DNA from 2 places in the Halorhodospira sp. 9628 genome. Region 2 is predicted to be linked to the other one. Evidence: predicted binding sites of a transcription regulator. Region 2 holds the regulator's gene; the other holds the start of a gene.

The links. Region 2 encodes sigma-54, which starts transcription at its own class of promoters, with help from an activator protein. Its sites were predicted from a motif close to TGGCANGNTNCNTGCTT; they were not measured.
Region 1: a site for sigma-54 is predicted at 5,329-5,345, ahead of flgA (flagellar basal body P-ring formation chaperone FlgA). Genes of this name have one in related genera too.

What each region holds. Positions count from the first base shown of each region.
Region 1 covers NZ_JAJNRF010000004.1:138,107-145,774, forward strand. Annotated here, with positions in the region: gene flgF (flagellar basal-body rod protein FlgF) at 1-77, opposite strand, end outside; gene flgE (flagellar hook protein FlgE) at 124-1,383, opposite strand; gene LRG10_RS06200 (flagellar hook assembly protein FlgD) at 1,420-2,304, opposite strand; gene flgC (flagellar basal body rod protein FlgC) at 2,322-2,891, opposite strand; gene flgB (flagellar basal body rod protein FlgB) at 2,898-3,305, opposite strand; gene LRG10_RS06215 (protein-glutamate O-methyltransferase CheR) at 3,447-4,274, opposite strand; gene LRG10_RS06220 (chemotaxis protein CheV) at 4,293-5,228, opposite strand; gene flgA (flagellar basal body P-ring formation chaperone FlgA) at 5,392-6,153, shown strand; gene flgM (flagellar biosynthesis anti-sigma factor FlgM) at 6,318-6,626, shown strand; gene LRG10_RS06235 (flagella synthesis protein FlgN) at 6,626-7,153, shown strand; gene LRG10_RS06240 (hypothetical protein) at 7,232-7,624, shown strand; gene rplS (50S ribosomal protein L19) at 7,617-7,668, opposite strand, start outside.
Region 2 covers NZ_JAJNRF010000006.1:12,958-20,625, reverse strand. Annotated here, with positions in the region: gene pmbA (metalloprotease PmbA) at 1-559, shown strand, start outside; gene LRG10_RS07605 (HPr family phosphocarrier protein) at 581-856, opposite strand; gene LRG10_RS07600 (PTS sugar transporter subunit IIA) at 853-1,257, opposite strand; gene rapZ (RNase adapter RapZ) at 1,254-2,117, opposite strand; gene LRG10_RS07590 (HPr kinase/phosphorylase) at 2,114-2,659, opposite strand; gene LRG10_RS07585 (PTS sugar transporter subunit IIA) at 2,632-3,102, opposite strand; gene hpf (ribosome hibernation-promoting factor, HPF/YfiA family) at 3,146-3,472, opposite strand; gene LRG10_RS07575 (RNA polymerase factor sigma-54) at 3,515-4,969, opposite strand; gene lptB (LPS export ABC transporter ATP-binding protein) at 5,010-5,735, opposite strand; gene lptA (lipopolysaccharide transport periplasmic protein LptA) at 5,740-6,267, opposite strand; gene lptC (LPS export ABC transporter periplasmic protein LptC) at 6,254-6,817, opposite strand; gene LRG10_RS07555 (HAD family hydrolase) at 6,821-7,384, opposite strand; gene LRG10_RS07550 (KpsF/GutQ family sugar-phosphate isomerase) at 7,381-7,668, opposite strand, start outside.

The sequences.
Region 1 (7,668 bases), on a different contig from region 2:
AGGTTCTGGTTGTTGTGGTGCTGCGCCTCCAGGGAGTGCTTCGCCCCGGTCATGGCCACATACAGTTGACGATCCATACGCCTCTACCCGTTCTGCCCCGCTGCGGCGGGAGGGGACACCCCGTTAGCGGATGTTGAGGATCTCCTGAGTCACCTGATCTTGGGTGCTGACCATCTGCGCATTGGCGGAGAAGTTGCGCTGCGCGGTGATCATGTTCACCAGCTGATCCGAGACCTCCACGTTGGACTGCTCCAGGGCGCCGTTCTCGATGCGGCCGAACTGGCCCTGACCGGCCACGCCGATCAGCGGATCCCCGGCATCGCGGGTCGCCTGCCAGGAGGTCTCGCCCACGGACTGCAGGTTCTCCTCCGACGGGAAGCTGGTCAGCGCCACCTGACCGACGGCCTGGGCCTCGCCGTTGCTGTAGCGGGCCAGGATGGTGCCATCGCCCTCGACGTTGATGTTCTCGAACTCGCCGGCGGTGTAGCCGTCCTGGGAGACGTTGGTGACGTTGAACGGCCGGGCGAACTGGGTCATCTCGCCGAAGTCGATGTCGATGTCCAGGTCGTCCACCTCGGCGAGCAGCGGGATATCCTCGAGGCTGGCGATCCGGCCTTCACCATCGTCCTCGGCATCGACCAGCGAACCGGAGGTGTCGAAGGTGAGAGTGTGCGGGCCGAAGAAATCCTCACCCTCGGCACCCGCCGCATCGTAGTCCACCCCGTCGATCTGGGTGTAGACATCCCACTCGTTGTTGCCCGCCTTGCGGAAGTAGAAGGTCGCGTCCCGGGCCGAGCCCTGGGAGTCGTAGAGGGTGGTCGTCGTCGACTCGGTGAAAGTCTCGCTGTCGTCCGGATCGAACGCCACACCCTCATCGATCACCTCGGCATCGGCGCTGAGGTTGGCGGCGATCTCGACGTTCTCGCTGGCACGCGCCGGGATCCCGTCGGTGGGCAGCTGAAGCTGGTCGCGACCGTCGCCGATGCGGCTGCCGTCCTCGTCGGTCTGGAAGCCGGTCAGGCGCTTGCCGGTGTTGTTGACGATGTAGCCGTCGCGATCCACCTCGAACTGACCGGCCCGGGTGTAGCTGACCTCGCCGTCGTCCTCAAGGCGGAAGAAGCCGCGCCCCTCGATACCCAGATCCAGGCTGCGCTCGGTGAACTCGAAGGACCCCTGGCTGAACATCTGGCCGACGTTGGCCAGCCGCGACCCCTGCCCCACGGCCAGCTGCGGGATGCCCATCGGGCCCATGGCGAAGAGGTCGTTGAACTCCGCCCGCGACTCCTTGAAGCCCGTAGTGCCGGCGTTGGCCAGGTTGTTGCTGGTGGTCTCCAGGTCCTTGGAGGCGGAGTTGATCCCGGTTAGCGAGATGTTGAATGACATGGCTGATCTCCTCGATCCCCGCTGCTCTTGTTCGTCTTATCGGATGCGCTTGACGTCGGATAGCGACATCTCACCGAGCCCGGCCACGCTGAGCTCCGGCGGCCGGCCGTCCATCCCCACCGAGACACTGGTCACCGGCGCACCCACCAGGGTGGGCACCGGCTCGCGCTCATCACCGTCCTCAACGTAGGCGTTGACCTGGTACGTGCCCTGGGGCATGCGCTGGCCGTCGTTGTCGGTACCGTCCCAGGTGAAGGGGTGTTCGCCCTCTTCCATCTCGCCAAGCTGCTCACGATGGACCCGCTCTCCGGCCTCGTTCTCGATCTCGACGGTCAGATTGGGGGCCGAGCGCTCGAGCTGGAGCAGCGCCTCCATCTCCCCATCCTCGGGCAGATAGGCCTCGCGGCTCTCGGTGACCACCTCACGGCCGACCAGCTGCGAGGCGCGCAGCGACTGATCCGAGCGCATGTGCTCGAAGAACTCGCGGAAGTCCGACTGCAGCTGCTCGATCCCCGAGGCCGTGGTGAACTGGGCGATCTGCCCCATCATCTGCTCGGTGTCCTGCGGGTCGGTCGGATCCTGGTTCTCGAGCTGGACCATCATCAGCTCCAGGAAGTCCTCGTGGCCGATGCTCTGCGGGTCGCCGTCGTCCTTCTCGTCGGGGATGCTGCGCAGATCCTCGGGCAGCGCCTCATAGCCCGACCGGGCGACCGAACCGGACGGCTCGCCGCGCGAACCGCCGGCGGGGCCACTGCCCACGGGCTTCTCGGCCGCCTTCTGCGCCGCCTGCACACCCTCGGCGACGCCCTGCGTGGCCCCGCCGCCCGGCTTACCGGATCCGCCGTCACCGGCGTTCGGCGGTTTGGGGGCCTTCTGGCCGCCACCGGCGGCCCCGCCCATCAATTGGCTCGGATCGAGCATGGTCGCTCCTCCCGGATTCAGCGGCCGAGGCGCAGGGTCTCGAGCATGAGATCCCGCGAGGTGTTCATGACTTCGACATTGTTCTGGAACGACCGCGAGGCGGAGATCATGTTGGTCATCTCCTCGACGGAGTTCACGTTGGAGCGGTAGACGTAGCCGTCGTCATCCGCCTGCGGATGGTGCGGCTTGTACAGCGGCTCAATCTCGGCGTCGCTCTCCACCACCCCCGGCATGAAGACCGGCACGCTGGGCGACGGGCTGGCCCAGGGGTCGCCGGCCGCCGGCACACCGGCGGGCTCGCCGCCAAAGAACTGACGCTGGAAGCTCACCGGGCTGACCCGATCCACCGGCCCGCCGGATTCGGCCCAGCCGGGGGTTTGCGCCGGCTGCGGTCCGCCACCCTGCGGATAGCCGCCCTGGGCCTGGTGGAGCGCCGCGGCGAAAACCGGCTGCCGGGCGCGGTACGCCTCCTCGGGGCTGGAGGCGACCGTCTCGGCGTTGGCCAGGTTGCTGGCCACGGTGTTCAGGCGCAGCTGCTGGGCGTTCATCCCGGTGCCGGCGACGTCGATGGCGTGCATCAAGGACATGTTCGCTTACTCCCCTCGGATGGCGCCGGTGAGCTTCTGGATCCGGCCGTTGAGGAAGTCCACGGCGGCCTGGTAGTTCACGGCGTTCTCGGCGAACTTGGCCTGCTCGACGTGCATCTCGACGGTGTTGCCGTCGAGCGAGGCGGCGTGGGGCTCCCGGTATAAAGATTTCGGATCGCCTGCCGCCATGGTGGATGACGGCGGCGGTTGCACGTGCTGCGCATGCGTCGCCTGCAACGGCTGCGGCTGCGGTTCGCTGGCCTGGCGCATGGCCTCGCGAAAGTCCATGTCCCGGGCCTTGTAGCCGGGCGTGTCCGCGTTGGCGATGTTCGAGGCGAGCAGCTCGTGCCGCTCGCCGCGCAGGCGCATGGCCTGCTCGGGTACCGAGAAGGCCTGATCGAAGCCGATCCGCATGGCGGGCTCCCGTGGTGTTCGTTCACGGGACCTTTATGCAGATCGCGTGCCAGGCACGCGGGGTTGGCGGATCAACGACTAAGCCGGAAGAAGGCGGCAACGGGCGGCAAGCGCTTGCCGCCCGGCGGCAGGGTCTGTCCGTCAGCCGCGGCGCCGGTAGACCACACCGCCATCGAGGCGGACCAGCTCGAACTCGTCGGAATGCCGGGCGAGGGACTCCGACGCCCCGACGATCAGGTACCCGCCCGGGCGGGTCACCTCGGCGATGCGCTGGACGATATCCCGCCGCGAGTCCCAGCCGAAGTAGATGAGCACGTTGCGGCAGTAAACGATGTCGAATCGACCCAGACCGGCGTAGCTCTCCAGCAGGTTGTGGACGCGGAAGCTGGTCCGCCGGCGCACGGCGGGCTTGACCTCCCAGGTGTTCTCGCCGACGGCATCGAAGAACCGCTGCTGGCGTTCCGGCGCCAGCCCGCGGCGCGCCACGTTGGCGGTATAACGCCCCCGCCGCGCCTCCTCGACCATCGCGGTGGAGATGTCGGTCCCGAGGATCTCGGCCTCCATACGCCCGCCGCTGTCGTTGTACTCGTCGACGGTCATGCTGATCGAGTACGCCTCCTGCCCGGAGGAGCAGGCCGCGGACCAGATGCGCACCGGCCAGACGCGGCGGCGCTCCATCTCGGGGAGCAGGTGCCGACGCAGGACGTCGAAGGGGAAGCGGTCGCGGAACCACTGGGTCTCGTTGGTGGTCATCGCCTCGATAACCCGCCCCTTGAGATCGGCGGTGGGGCGCTGCTCGAGCCGCTGGACAAGGGTGGCCAGATCCGGGATGCGCTCGGCCTCGAGCAGCGGCCCGAGCCGGCTGGCCACCAGGTACTGCTTGCTCGGCCCAAGGACGATCCCGCAGGCGCGCTCCAGGAACCGTGCGAACGCCTGGTACTCCTCTTCACCCACGGAAAGCGCGGCCAAACCGTCCTCCTTGCATGCTCATCCCCCTCGCTCGGCCAGCCGGGCGCCGACCCGCTCGGCCAACTCCCGGGAGTGGAACTTGGCCAGGAACTCGTCGGCCCCCACGCGACGCACCATCTCGGTGTTGAAGACACCGCTGAGCGAGGAGTGGAGCAGGACGTGGACCCCGGCAAGCCCCGGATCCTGCCGGATCGATCGGGTCAGGGTGTAGCCGTCGAGCACCGGCATCTCGATGTCCGAGACCACCATCAGCAGATCGTCGAGCCCGGAGGGATCCTGATCCTTCCAGGTGCGCAGCTGCTCCAGCGCCTCGCGGCCGTTGTTCTTGGTGACCACGCGCACACCGATCTCCTCGAGCGTGCGCTTGATCTGCCCCCGGGCGACCGCCGAGTCGTCCACCACCAGGACCTTGTAAGCCTCGGAGCCCTCGGCGTGATCCACGCCACCGCCCTCGGTGACCTCCGGATCGGCGCCGCCGGCACGCTGAACCTCGGCGAGGACCTTCTCGACGTCGACGATCTGGATCATCTGCCCGTCGTAGCGCGCCACGGCGGTCAGGTAGCTGCCGGCGCTGCCCCCGCTCGGCGGCGGCAGCACGTCCTGCCAGTTGATGTTGACGATCCGGTCCACCCCGCCGACCAGGAACCCCTGGACCTGACGGTTGTACTCGGTGACGATGATGTAGTTGCCTTCTTCCTTGGTGATGGCGCCGTTGCCGGTGGCGTAGCTCAGATCGAGCACCGAGAGGGTGTGGCCGCGGACGTAGGCGATGCCGAGGGAGGCCGGATGGGCATGCGGCACGTAACTGAGCTCCGGGGCCGGTATGACCTCGCGGACCTTGAACACGTTGATCCCGTAGCGCTGCCGCCCCTCGAAACGGAACAGCAGCAGCTCCATGCGGTTATGGCCAGCCAGCTGGGTCCGCTGGTCGACGGAGCTCATGATTCCGGCCATCGCTGACGGCTCCCTTATCGGCGTGCGTCCCGGGGGCTGGCCCCCGCCCGTTGGCGTCATGTTAATCCGGTAGCCGGATCAGGGAAAGCGGCCGACGCCGCGGCACACCCTTTGCATATTTCTCCGGAGGATCACCAACCGAATGGAGGTTGCGCGCGGACCGATGAGCAGACCCGCCGGCGCCACCCCCGCCCGCAGGGTCGGGCGCAGTGCGCGACCGTCGCCCGCCTGGCGCCTGGCCGTCGTATTGTTGGCGCTGACGGCCCTGGCCCCGGCGGCGGCGCAGGCCAGCACCCAGTCGCCGGAGGCCATCCGTGAGACGGCGGAGGTGTTCCTGCGCGAGGCGCTGGCCGGCGAGTACGACGAGGTGGAGGTCGAGGCCCGCGGGGTGGACGGCCGGTTGAAACTGCGTGCGTGTGACGGCGAGCTGGAGGGGTTCATCCCCCGCGGGCGCAGCCCCCACCAAGCCGGTACCGTGGGGGTGCGCTGCAGCGGAGAGGCACCCTGGACCGTTTACGTGCGCATGGAAACCACCTTGAAGACGGAGATGGTGGTGGCCGCACGCAGCTTGCGCCGCGGACAGCGGCTCGCGGCGGCGGATCTGCGCACCGCTACGCGGGATGCGCGCCGGGTCCGCGGCGAGTTCTACCGCGACGCCGGCGATCTGGTCGGCCAGGAGGTACGCCGGAGCCTGCGCGAGGGGGTGGCCGTGACCGGCAACCACGTGCAGCCCCCGACGCTGGTCGAGCGCAACGACCGGGTCACCATCGCCGCCGGCCGGGGCGATGCCATCCAGATCAGCAGCCGTGGCCGCGCCCTGGAGCACGGCCAGAAAGGCGACCGGATCCGGGTGGAGAACCTGGACTCCGGACGGGAGATCCAGGCACGGGTCGTCGGCGAGGGCCAGGTCCGGGTCGGCGATTAGGCCGCAGGCGGCGGGAGTTGCCGTCAGTGGCAACCTGGGTCACAGTAACCGGAACCAGGACTCAAGTTCCTGCCCGGGCCGCCGATAAATACGGATAGCACGGGTCCATGCAGGCCAGGGAGCGGCGCTGCAGCCCGCATAGGAAAGGTTTTGAGGAGAGCCCGATGTCCAATCCGATCGAAGGAGGGGGTCCGCGCCCCGTCGGACCCGCGACCGCCCAGCCGGGCAAGGGCCCGAAGAGCGGCGGCGCCGACGAGGCGTCGAACGCCCCGCCCCGGGGCGCAGGCGGCGCCGACGAGGCCGAGACCTCGGAACGACTGCAGACGGTCCGCGAACGCATCGACCAAACCCCGGAAGTCGACCGGGATCGGGTCGAAGCCATCAAGGAGCGGATCGCCAACGGCGACTACCCGGTGGACGCCGAGAAAGTCGCCAAGAAGTTCGCTGAGCTTGAGGCGCTGGTCGAGTCGTGATGACGCCGGCGGAGCACGGCCGCTCTGACCGCTTTCCGCGCCAGACGCTGGACGCGGAGCTGGCGCAGCGCCTGGCCGTGCGCGTCGAGCGCTGCCAGGCGCGCGCCGGGGAACTCGCCGCCACCCTCGAGGCCGAGGCCCGGCAACTGATCGACCGGGACCTGAACGGCTTCGACGAACTCCTGCGCCGCAAGGGCGCCCAGGTCGAGGCCCTGGAAGAGGCCGAGCAGCAGCTGCGGCGGGTTCTCACCGAAGCCGGCTATCCGCCGGGGACCGCTGGCGTGCGGGCGGTGTTGCGTACTGCACCGGAGTCGCTGCGCTCCGCCTGGGGCGAGCTGGAGCAGTTGCTGCGCACCATCCAGGCCCGCAACGAGGCCAACGGCCGCCTCATCCACCGCAACCTCGACCATACCCGGCGCCTGCTCGACCTGGCCACCGGCGCCCACGAGCGGGCCGATGAACTCACCTACGGCACCCACGGCGGCTACACCGCCAGCGACCGCTCCCGGCGCATCACGCGCGCCTGACAATACCCGCTCCGGCAACCTCCGAACCGGGCCGCGGCCCGCGTGCTATCTTCAGGGGATGGAACGACGGAGGCAGCCATGACCGAGATCGACCCTGCCACGGCCAGCCACGAAGCGATCCGCCCCCACCACGCCGAGCACGCTGCCGAGCAGCGTCGCCAGGAGGCCCTGCGCCCGGAACGGGACGGGGAGACAACGGGGACGGAACGGATCCGGGAGGAGCGCACCGAGGCGGCCGGCAACCGGGATGCGGAGTCGGTGCGCGCCAGCGACCCGGTGGCGGTCAACGCCTCGGGGCCGGATTCGGCCACCGGCGAGGTGCCACGAGATCGGGAGGAAGCCCGCGCCCTGGCCGAGGAGACCCGGGAACGGATCCTGGACAATCCGGAGCGGGCGGCGGAGTCCGTGCGCGATACCGCCCACGAGCCCGCCGCCAGCCGGATGAGCCGGGCAATCGAAGCCCTTAGTTGATCTTCTCCTTGATGCGCGCCGCCTTGCCGCTGAGCTCGCGCAGG
Region 2 (7,668 bases):
GGGCAGTGCCCTGTACCGGCAGGCTTCGTTCCTGGTCGACAGCGCCGGCGAGCAGCTCTTCCCCGCCTGGCTGCATATGGTCGAGCGGCCGCACATTTGCCGGGCGCTGGGCAGCACGGCGTTCGATGCGGAAGGGGTGGCCACCACCGAGTCGGCGCTGGTGCAGGACGGGGTGCTGCAGCGCTATGTGCTGGACAGCTACTCCGCCCGCCGTCTGGGCCTGGAGACCACAGCCAACGCCGGCGGCGTCCACAACCTGGAGGTCAGCGGCGGCGATGAGGACTTCGACGCCCTGCTCCGGCGCATGGGCCGCGGGTTGGTGGTCACTGAGCTGATGGGCCAGGGGGTCAACCTGGTCACCGGCGACTACTCCCGTGGTGCCGCCGGTTTCTGGGTGGAGAACGGGGCCATCGACCGCCCGGTCCAGGAGATCACCATCGCCGGCCATCTGCGCGATCTTTTTGCCGGCATCCAGGCGGTGGGCGGCGACGTGGACCGGCGCGGCAACATCCGCTGTGGCTCGATCCTGGTCGAGGAGATGACCGTCGCCGGGCAGTGAGCGTCCGGTGCCGGGCGCGGGTCAACCGTGCTCGGTCTCGCCGAAGCCCTCGGCCACCAGACGGGTTAGGGCCTCGAGGGCGGCCTCGGCGTCCGCGCCCTCGGCCTCAATGGTGATCGTGGCCTGATGGCCGGCGGCGAGCATCATCAGTCCCATGATGCTCTTGCCGTTGACGCGCTTGTCCCCGTAGCGGACGTGGATCTCGCTCTCGTACTCGCTGGCGATGGTCACGAAACGGGCGGCGGCCCGGGCGTGGAGTCCGAGGCGGTTGGTGATGGTGGCTTGTTGCTCGATCATGACGGCGGGGCTCCTTCACCGACCGCGATGATGCCGGCTCGGCCGCCGGCAGCGGCGGATTCGGCCAGTTCGTCGAGGGATCGCCCGGGGTAGTTGAAGACGCGCAGGAGCATCGGCAGGTTCAGGCCGGTGACCACCCGGCAGTGGCGGTCGGTGCCGGCCGCCACGGCGACGTTGGAGGGGGTGGAGCCGTAGGCGTCGGAGAGGATGAGGACCCCGGCCCCCTGGTCGAGTCGGGTAATCAGGGAGCCGGCGCGTTCGAGTAGCTCGTTGCGCTCGTCCTCGTTGAAGACCTCCAGCGACTCGGTCTGCAGCGGGCAGATGCCGAGCGTGCGCGAGGCCGTGGCCAGGATCTCCGAGCCGATGTGTCGGTGGGCGACGATGAGCAGTCCGACCCTCATGACAGCTCCCGGTGGCGCAGGGTCACGTGGCTGCAGTCAGCCTGCAGTGCTGCGGCCAGCCGCTCGGCGAGGTAGACCGAACGGTGCTGCCCGCCGGTGCAGCCGATGGCCACGGTCAGGTAGCTGCGCCCTGACTGCTGATGGACCGGCAGCCAGTGGCGAATCATCGTGTCGATCTGGTCGAACAGGGTCTCGGTTTCGGGCTGCGCCTCCAGGAAGGCGCGGACGCTGTCATCGCGGCCGGTGTAGGCGCGCAGCCGAGGCTCCCAGTGTGGATTGGGCAGGCAGCGGGCGTCGAAGACGTAGTCGGCGTCCGTGGGGATGCCGTGCTTAAAGCCGAAGGACTGGACCAGCACCGACACGCCGCTGCGCTCGCCCGCGACCCGCTCGGAGATCAGCCCGCGCAGGTCGTGGACCGTGGTCCGCGAGGTGTCGATACTCCAGTCGGCCACCTCGCGCAGCGGTTCGAGCAGGGCGCGCTCGGCGCGCAGGGCGTCGGCCAGCGGCTGATCGCCCTCGGCGAGGGGGTGGCGCCGCCGGGTCTCGCTGTAGCGGCGCATGAGGATGGCGTCTTCGGCGTAGAGGAACAGCACCTCGGTGGCGATGCCCTGCTCGCGCAGCGCAGTCAGCGTCTCGGGCAGGCGCTGCAGGTCGCGGGGCGGGTTGCGGGCGTCCAGCCCCACCGCGAAGCGCTCGCCGGTGGGTGCGTCGCGATTCTGCGCGTAGCGGGCCAGCTCGCCGATCAGGCTCACTGGCAGGTTATCGATGCAGTAGTAACCGGCGTCTTCCAGGGTGTGCAGGGCGACGCTCTTGCCCGAGCCCGACAGGCCGCTGACCACGATCAGGCGCAGTTCGCTCATGCCGGCACCCCGTGGTTCCGGCCGCTGCGCTGGTGTGTTGCGACCTCCGCGACGAGGCGGCCGGCGGCGGCCTCGATCAGCGGCGCCAGCGGCCGGCGTTCGCTGTCGGTCAGGGTCACCCGGGGTAGGGCCAGGCCGAGCAGTTCGCGGTGATCGCGCCGGCCGTGCAGGGCGGCCTCGGCTTCGGTGGGGCCGGGAGCGCGCTGGAGCTGGATGCACAGAGCCACGGCGGTCTCGCTGCGCAGCGCCGCGGGGCCGTAGAGTTCGGTGATGTCCACCAGGCCGAGGTCGCGCAGGTAGAGCAGCCCCCGCCCCTGCTGCGGACCGGCGCCGAGCAGGCGGTCACCGTCGCGGCGCAGCTGTACGGCGTCGTCGGCCACCAGGGCGTGACCACGGTCGAGCAGCGCCAGGGCGGCGTCGCTCTTGCCCACGCCGCTGGGGCCCTCCAGCAGGATTCCGTGGCCGTGGACCGCCATCAGCAGGCCGGGGATGACCGGCCGGTTCCCGGCCGCGTTCACGATGGGTCGGCGTGCGACTGCCATTCGCGCAGGGCCATCTGCAGCTCGTCCCCGTCCGAGGAGCGGCGCAGCCGCTCGCACAGGCTGCTGTCGCTGAACATCTCGGCAAGGCTGGCGAGGATCTGCAGGTGCTCGTCGGTGAAGTGCTCGGGTACGACGAGGGCGAAGAGCAGGTCCACCGGTGCCTTGTCGAAGGCGTCGAAATCGATGCCCCGGTCCAGGCGGATGAGGGCCCCGATGGCGCGGTCGATCCCGTCGATGCGGGCGTGGGGCACGGCGACGCCGTGCCCCAGGCCCGTGCTGCCCAGTCGCTCACGGGCCAGCAACCGGTTGCTGATCTCCCGGGCGTCGAGGCCGTCGCCGCTGGCCCCGATCAGCTCGCCTATGCGCAGGAGCACCTGCTCCTTGTCCTCGATGCCGCTCTCGCAGCGAACACGTTCCGGCGTGATGAGTTGCTCGATGTCCATGGAGTGTCCGATCGGCTGGCCCGCTGAACCGCGTCCCGCCGCCTTAAAGGCTGGCCTTGAGGGACGCGCCCTGCCGTCGCTGATCGACGGCCTTCTCTTTGTGTTTCAGGACCTGACGGTCAAGCTTGTCCACGAGCACGTCAATGGCTGCATAGAGATCCTCCTCGATGGCATCGGCAAAAACGCGCCCGCCGCCACCCCCGATGTGGATGACCGACTCGGCCTTCTGCTGCTTCTTCTCCACCGTGAGGATCACCTCGGTATCGATGACGTGGTCGAAGTGGCGCTGGATGCGTTGCATCTTCTCGTTCACATGCGCCCGGAGGGCCGGGGTGATCTCGACATGATGCCCACTGAGCTTGATCTGCATACCGCCTCCTGAACCCCTTTGCCGCCGGCGGAGCCGGGGGCCTCAGCGCCCCCGGGCCTCCCTGCGCTCCGCCGACGATGCGATGGACAGGGACTCCCGGTACTTGGCGACCGTCCGACGCGCCACCTGGATCCCCTCCTCATGAAGGATACGCGCAATCGCGCTGTCACTCAGCGGTTTTGCCCGATCCTCCTCGGCGATCAGCCGGCGGATCCGCGCCCGGATCGCCGTCGCCGAAGCCTCTCCGCCGTCGCTGGTCTGCACGTGGCTCGAGAAAAAGTACTTGAACTCGAAGGTGCCCCGCGGGGTGTGCATGTACTTGTTGGTGGTGATGCGGGAGATGGTGGACTCGTGCATCTCCACCGCCTCGGCGATCTCGCGCAGAACCAGTGGTTGCATCGCCTCCTCGCCGTGGTCGAGGAACCCCTGTTGCCGCTCTACGATGGCGCTGGCCACTTTCAGCAAGGTCTCGTTCCTGCTGCGCAGGCTCTTGATCAGCCAGCGCGCCTCTTGGAGATGGTTGCGGAGGCAGTGGTTGTCCGCGCTGCGGTCCGCTCTGCGGATCAGGCTGGCGTAATACGCGTTGACGCGCAAGCGGGGGGCGGTCTCGCCGTTGAGTTCCACCTGCCAGACGCCGTCGCGGCGCACGACGAGGACATCGGGGATGATGTAGTCCGGGGTTGTGTCGCTGATCTGCGAGCCCGGGCGTGGATCGAGGCTCTGGATCAGACCGAGGATGCCGCCGAGGGCATCTTCGCCGACCCCCAGGGCGCGGCCCAGGTCGTCATGGCGGCGTTCGGCGATGAGCTCCAGGTGGTGGAGGAGGGCGTGCTGCGCCTCCGCACGCCAGGGCGTGTCCTCGGGAAGCTGCTCGAGCTGGACGCACAGCGCTTCCTGAGGGTCGCGGGCGGCAACGCCGGTCGGGTCGAGCCGCTGGACACGCTGCAGGACCGCCTCTAGCTCCTCGGCGCTGACTTGCTCGTCGGCCGGACAGCCGGCCAGCAGATCCTCGGTGCTCTGGGTCAGGTAGCCGTCGTCGCCGACGGCGTCGACGATGACCTCGGCGATGGAGCGCTCCCGGGCGGAGAAGGCCTCGAGCTCGATCTGCGCGTGCAGGTGCTGCTGGAGGCTGTCGGAGGCGGCCGGCCGGTTGTCGAGGGTGTCGCGCTGCGCACCCTCGTCGCCGGGGGCGCTCAGTGCCGTGCTGCCGTCGTAGATGTCGTCCCAGGAGGTGTCCAGGGGCAGGTCTTCGGGGATGTCCTCGCCGGCGGGTTCGCTGGCCGGTGCCTCGTCCTCGTGGGGTTCCGTTTCCTGCTGCTCCTGCTCCTGCCCGGGCTCGGCCTCCTCATCGAGCTCGAGCATGAAGTTCGACTCCAGGGCCTGCTGGATCTCGGTGCGCAGCTCCAGGCTGGAGAGCTGCAGCAGCCGGATGGCCTGCTGCAGCTGCGGGGTCATGGTCAGCTGCTGACCGATGCGTAGCTGAAGCGACTGCTTCATGGCCGTGTCCGTTGTGCTTGAAGCATCCGTAGTCCGTCACTCACAGGCGGAAGTCCTCGCCCAGGTACACCTCGCGTACCCGCGGGTTGGCCAGCACGCTCTCGGCGTCCCCGGCGGCCAGCACCTCGCCGTCACTGAGGATGTAGGCGCGTTGCACGATGCCCAGCGTCTCGCGCACGTTATGGTCGGTGATCAGCACGCCGATACCCCGTTGCGCCAGCTGGCGGACGATCCGCTGGATCTCGCCCACCGAGATGGGGTCGACCCCGGCGAATGGCTCATCAAGCAGTATGAACCGCGGATTCGCCGCGAGGGCGCGGGCGATCTCCACGCGCCGGCGCTCGCCCCCGGACAGGGCGATCCCCGGGGAGTCGCGCACGTGGGTCACGCCGAACTCCTCGAGCAGGCGATCCAGCTCCTGCTCGCGCTCAGTGCCGTCCAGGTCGTCGCGCAGCTGCAGGATGGCCCGTACGTTATCCGCAACGCTCAGTTTACGAAAGACCGAGGGTTCCTGGGGGAGGTAGCCGATGCCCAATCGGGCCCGGGCGTGAATGGGCAACCGGGTGAGGTCGTCGCCTTCCAGGGTGATTCGCCCCTCGTCGGCCTGCACCAGGCCGACGACCATGTAAAAGCACGTGGTCTTGCCGGCCCCGTTGGGGCCGAGCAGGCCGACGATCTCACCGTCGGCGACCTCCAGCCCCGCGCCGTTGACCACGGTGCGGCCGCGATAGCGCTTGCTCAGCCCCTCCGCGCGCAGCGTCACCAACGGGTCATTCCTCCTCGCGCCGTGCCGGATACAGGATGGTCCGCGCCCGCTGCCCCTCGGCGCCGCGGGCCTTCATGACCTGCCCCTCCAGGTCGACGTCGATGGTCTCGGCGGTGACTTGATCATCCCCCTGCCAGAGATGTGCATCGCCCTGGAAATGGGCACGTTCGGGACCGCGGGAGTAGTACTCCATGCGTTTCGCCTCGGCATGCACGGGGCGAGGCTGGTTCTCGGGGTGGTCGCGGTAGGTGGCCGGCGTGCCGTCGACGTAGACGTGGCTCAGGTCGCCGTCCTCGTCGGTGTAGACCTCCATGCGATCCCCGGTGATGCGCATCTCGCCCCGCGTGAGCACGGCGTCGCCCTCGTAGACGCTGACTCCGGCGACCGCGTCGACATCCACCCGGTCGGCCTCCAGTTCGATCGGTGCCTCGTCGCGCTGGCCCACGGCCGTTGCCGGCAGGGCAGCGGCGAGCAGGGTCGCGGCGACGAGCAGTCCCACGCGGATACGGCTGGCGACGTCAGTACGCTCCATACGACCCCCGGACGTCGGCGTGCAGGCGCAGGCGATCCGCGCGGTAATCCAGGGTCATCCCGGTTCCGTGCAGGGTGCCGGCCGGCTCGCGAGCGGTGACCGCCTCGACGGTGCGCGCCTCGCCGGCGCGCAGGTCCACCAGCAGGTTGTGGGTGTTGATATCCAGCGGCGGACGCGCCTGCTGGGCCGGACGACGGATGTCCACCTCTTCGAACAGGCGGACTTCCCCGCCCTCGCGTTCGGCGATGCCGAAGGGGGCGCGGGCCTCCCAGAGGACGCCGTCGCGAGAGCGCATGCGTAGGTCGGGGTCGATGATCTCGAGCTCGCCGCGGCCGGGGAAGTGCTCGCCGGTGCGCCCGGAAAGGGCCGCACGGCGCTGCCCCTGCTCGTCGAAATCAACCATGGTAAACCCCTCGAGGAAGAAGTCCGGGCGCTCTTCGGGAGGGGCAGCGGTCTCCGGGGCCGGCGGCGCCGGGTCGCGGGTAAGCAGCAGACCGAGGAGGACGGTCAGGGCGAGGGCTGCTAGGGGGTAGAGGGAGCCGCGGCGCATGGCTCAGCCTTCCGCCCGGCGCAGCATCGGTTCAAGGTGGCCCTGGGCGTGCAGGATCAGCTCGGCCACCTCGCGCACGGCGCCGCGCCCCCCGGGGCGTGCAGTGACCCAGTCGGCCTGGGCGTGCAGCTGGGGGTGGCCGTCGGCCACGGCGACCCCGAAACCGGCCCGGCGGATCGCCGGCAGGTCGATCAGGTCGTCACCGGTGTAGGCGCACGCCTCCGGGGCGAGCCCGAGGCGCTCGGCCACCTCGGTCAGGGCGTCGCCCTTGTCCGAGCGGCCACGCAGGACGTGGCGGACCCCGAGCTCCTCGGCCCGGCGCATGACCGAGTGCCCCCCGCGGGCGGTGATCCAGCCCACCTCGATACCGGCGTCCTGGAGCATGCGCAGCCCCTTCCCGTCGTGGATGTGGAACGCCTGCAGCGGCTCACCGCTGCCGCCGACGAAGACGGTCCCGTCGGTAAGGACGCCATCGACGTCGAACAGGGCGAGGCGCACCGGCTCGGCCCGGCGCAGGACGTCCGGCGTGGGTGCGTCGCAGTAGGGGCGGGGCGGGGTGGTGCTCATACGACTCCGGCGCGCAGCAGGTCGTGCATGTTCAGGGCGCCCACCAGCCGGTCCTCGGCGTCGGTGACCAGCAGGGCATTGATGCGGTGGCGCTCCATGCGCTCGGCGGCCTCGGCGGCGAGCAGATCCGGTGACGCGGTCTGCGGGCTCAGGCTCATCACCGCCTCGATGGGGGTCTGGTGGATGTCGGCCCCGCGGTCCAGGGTCCGGCGCAGGTCGCCGTCGGTGAAGATGCCCAGCACCCGCTGCTCCTCGTCGACGATGGCGGTCATGCCCAACCCCTT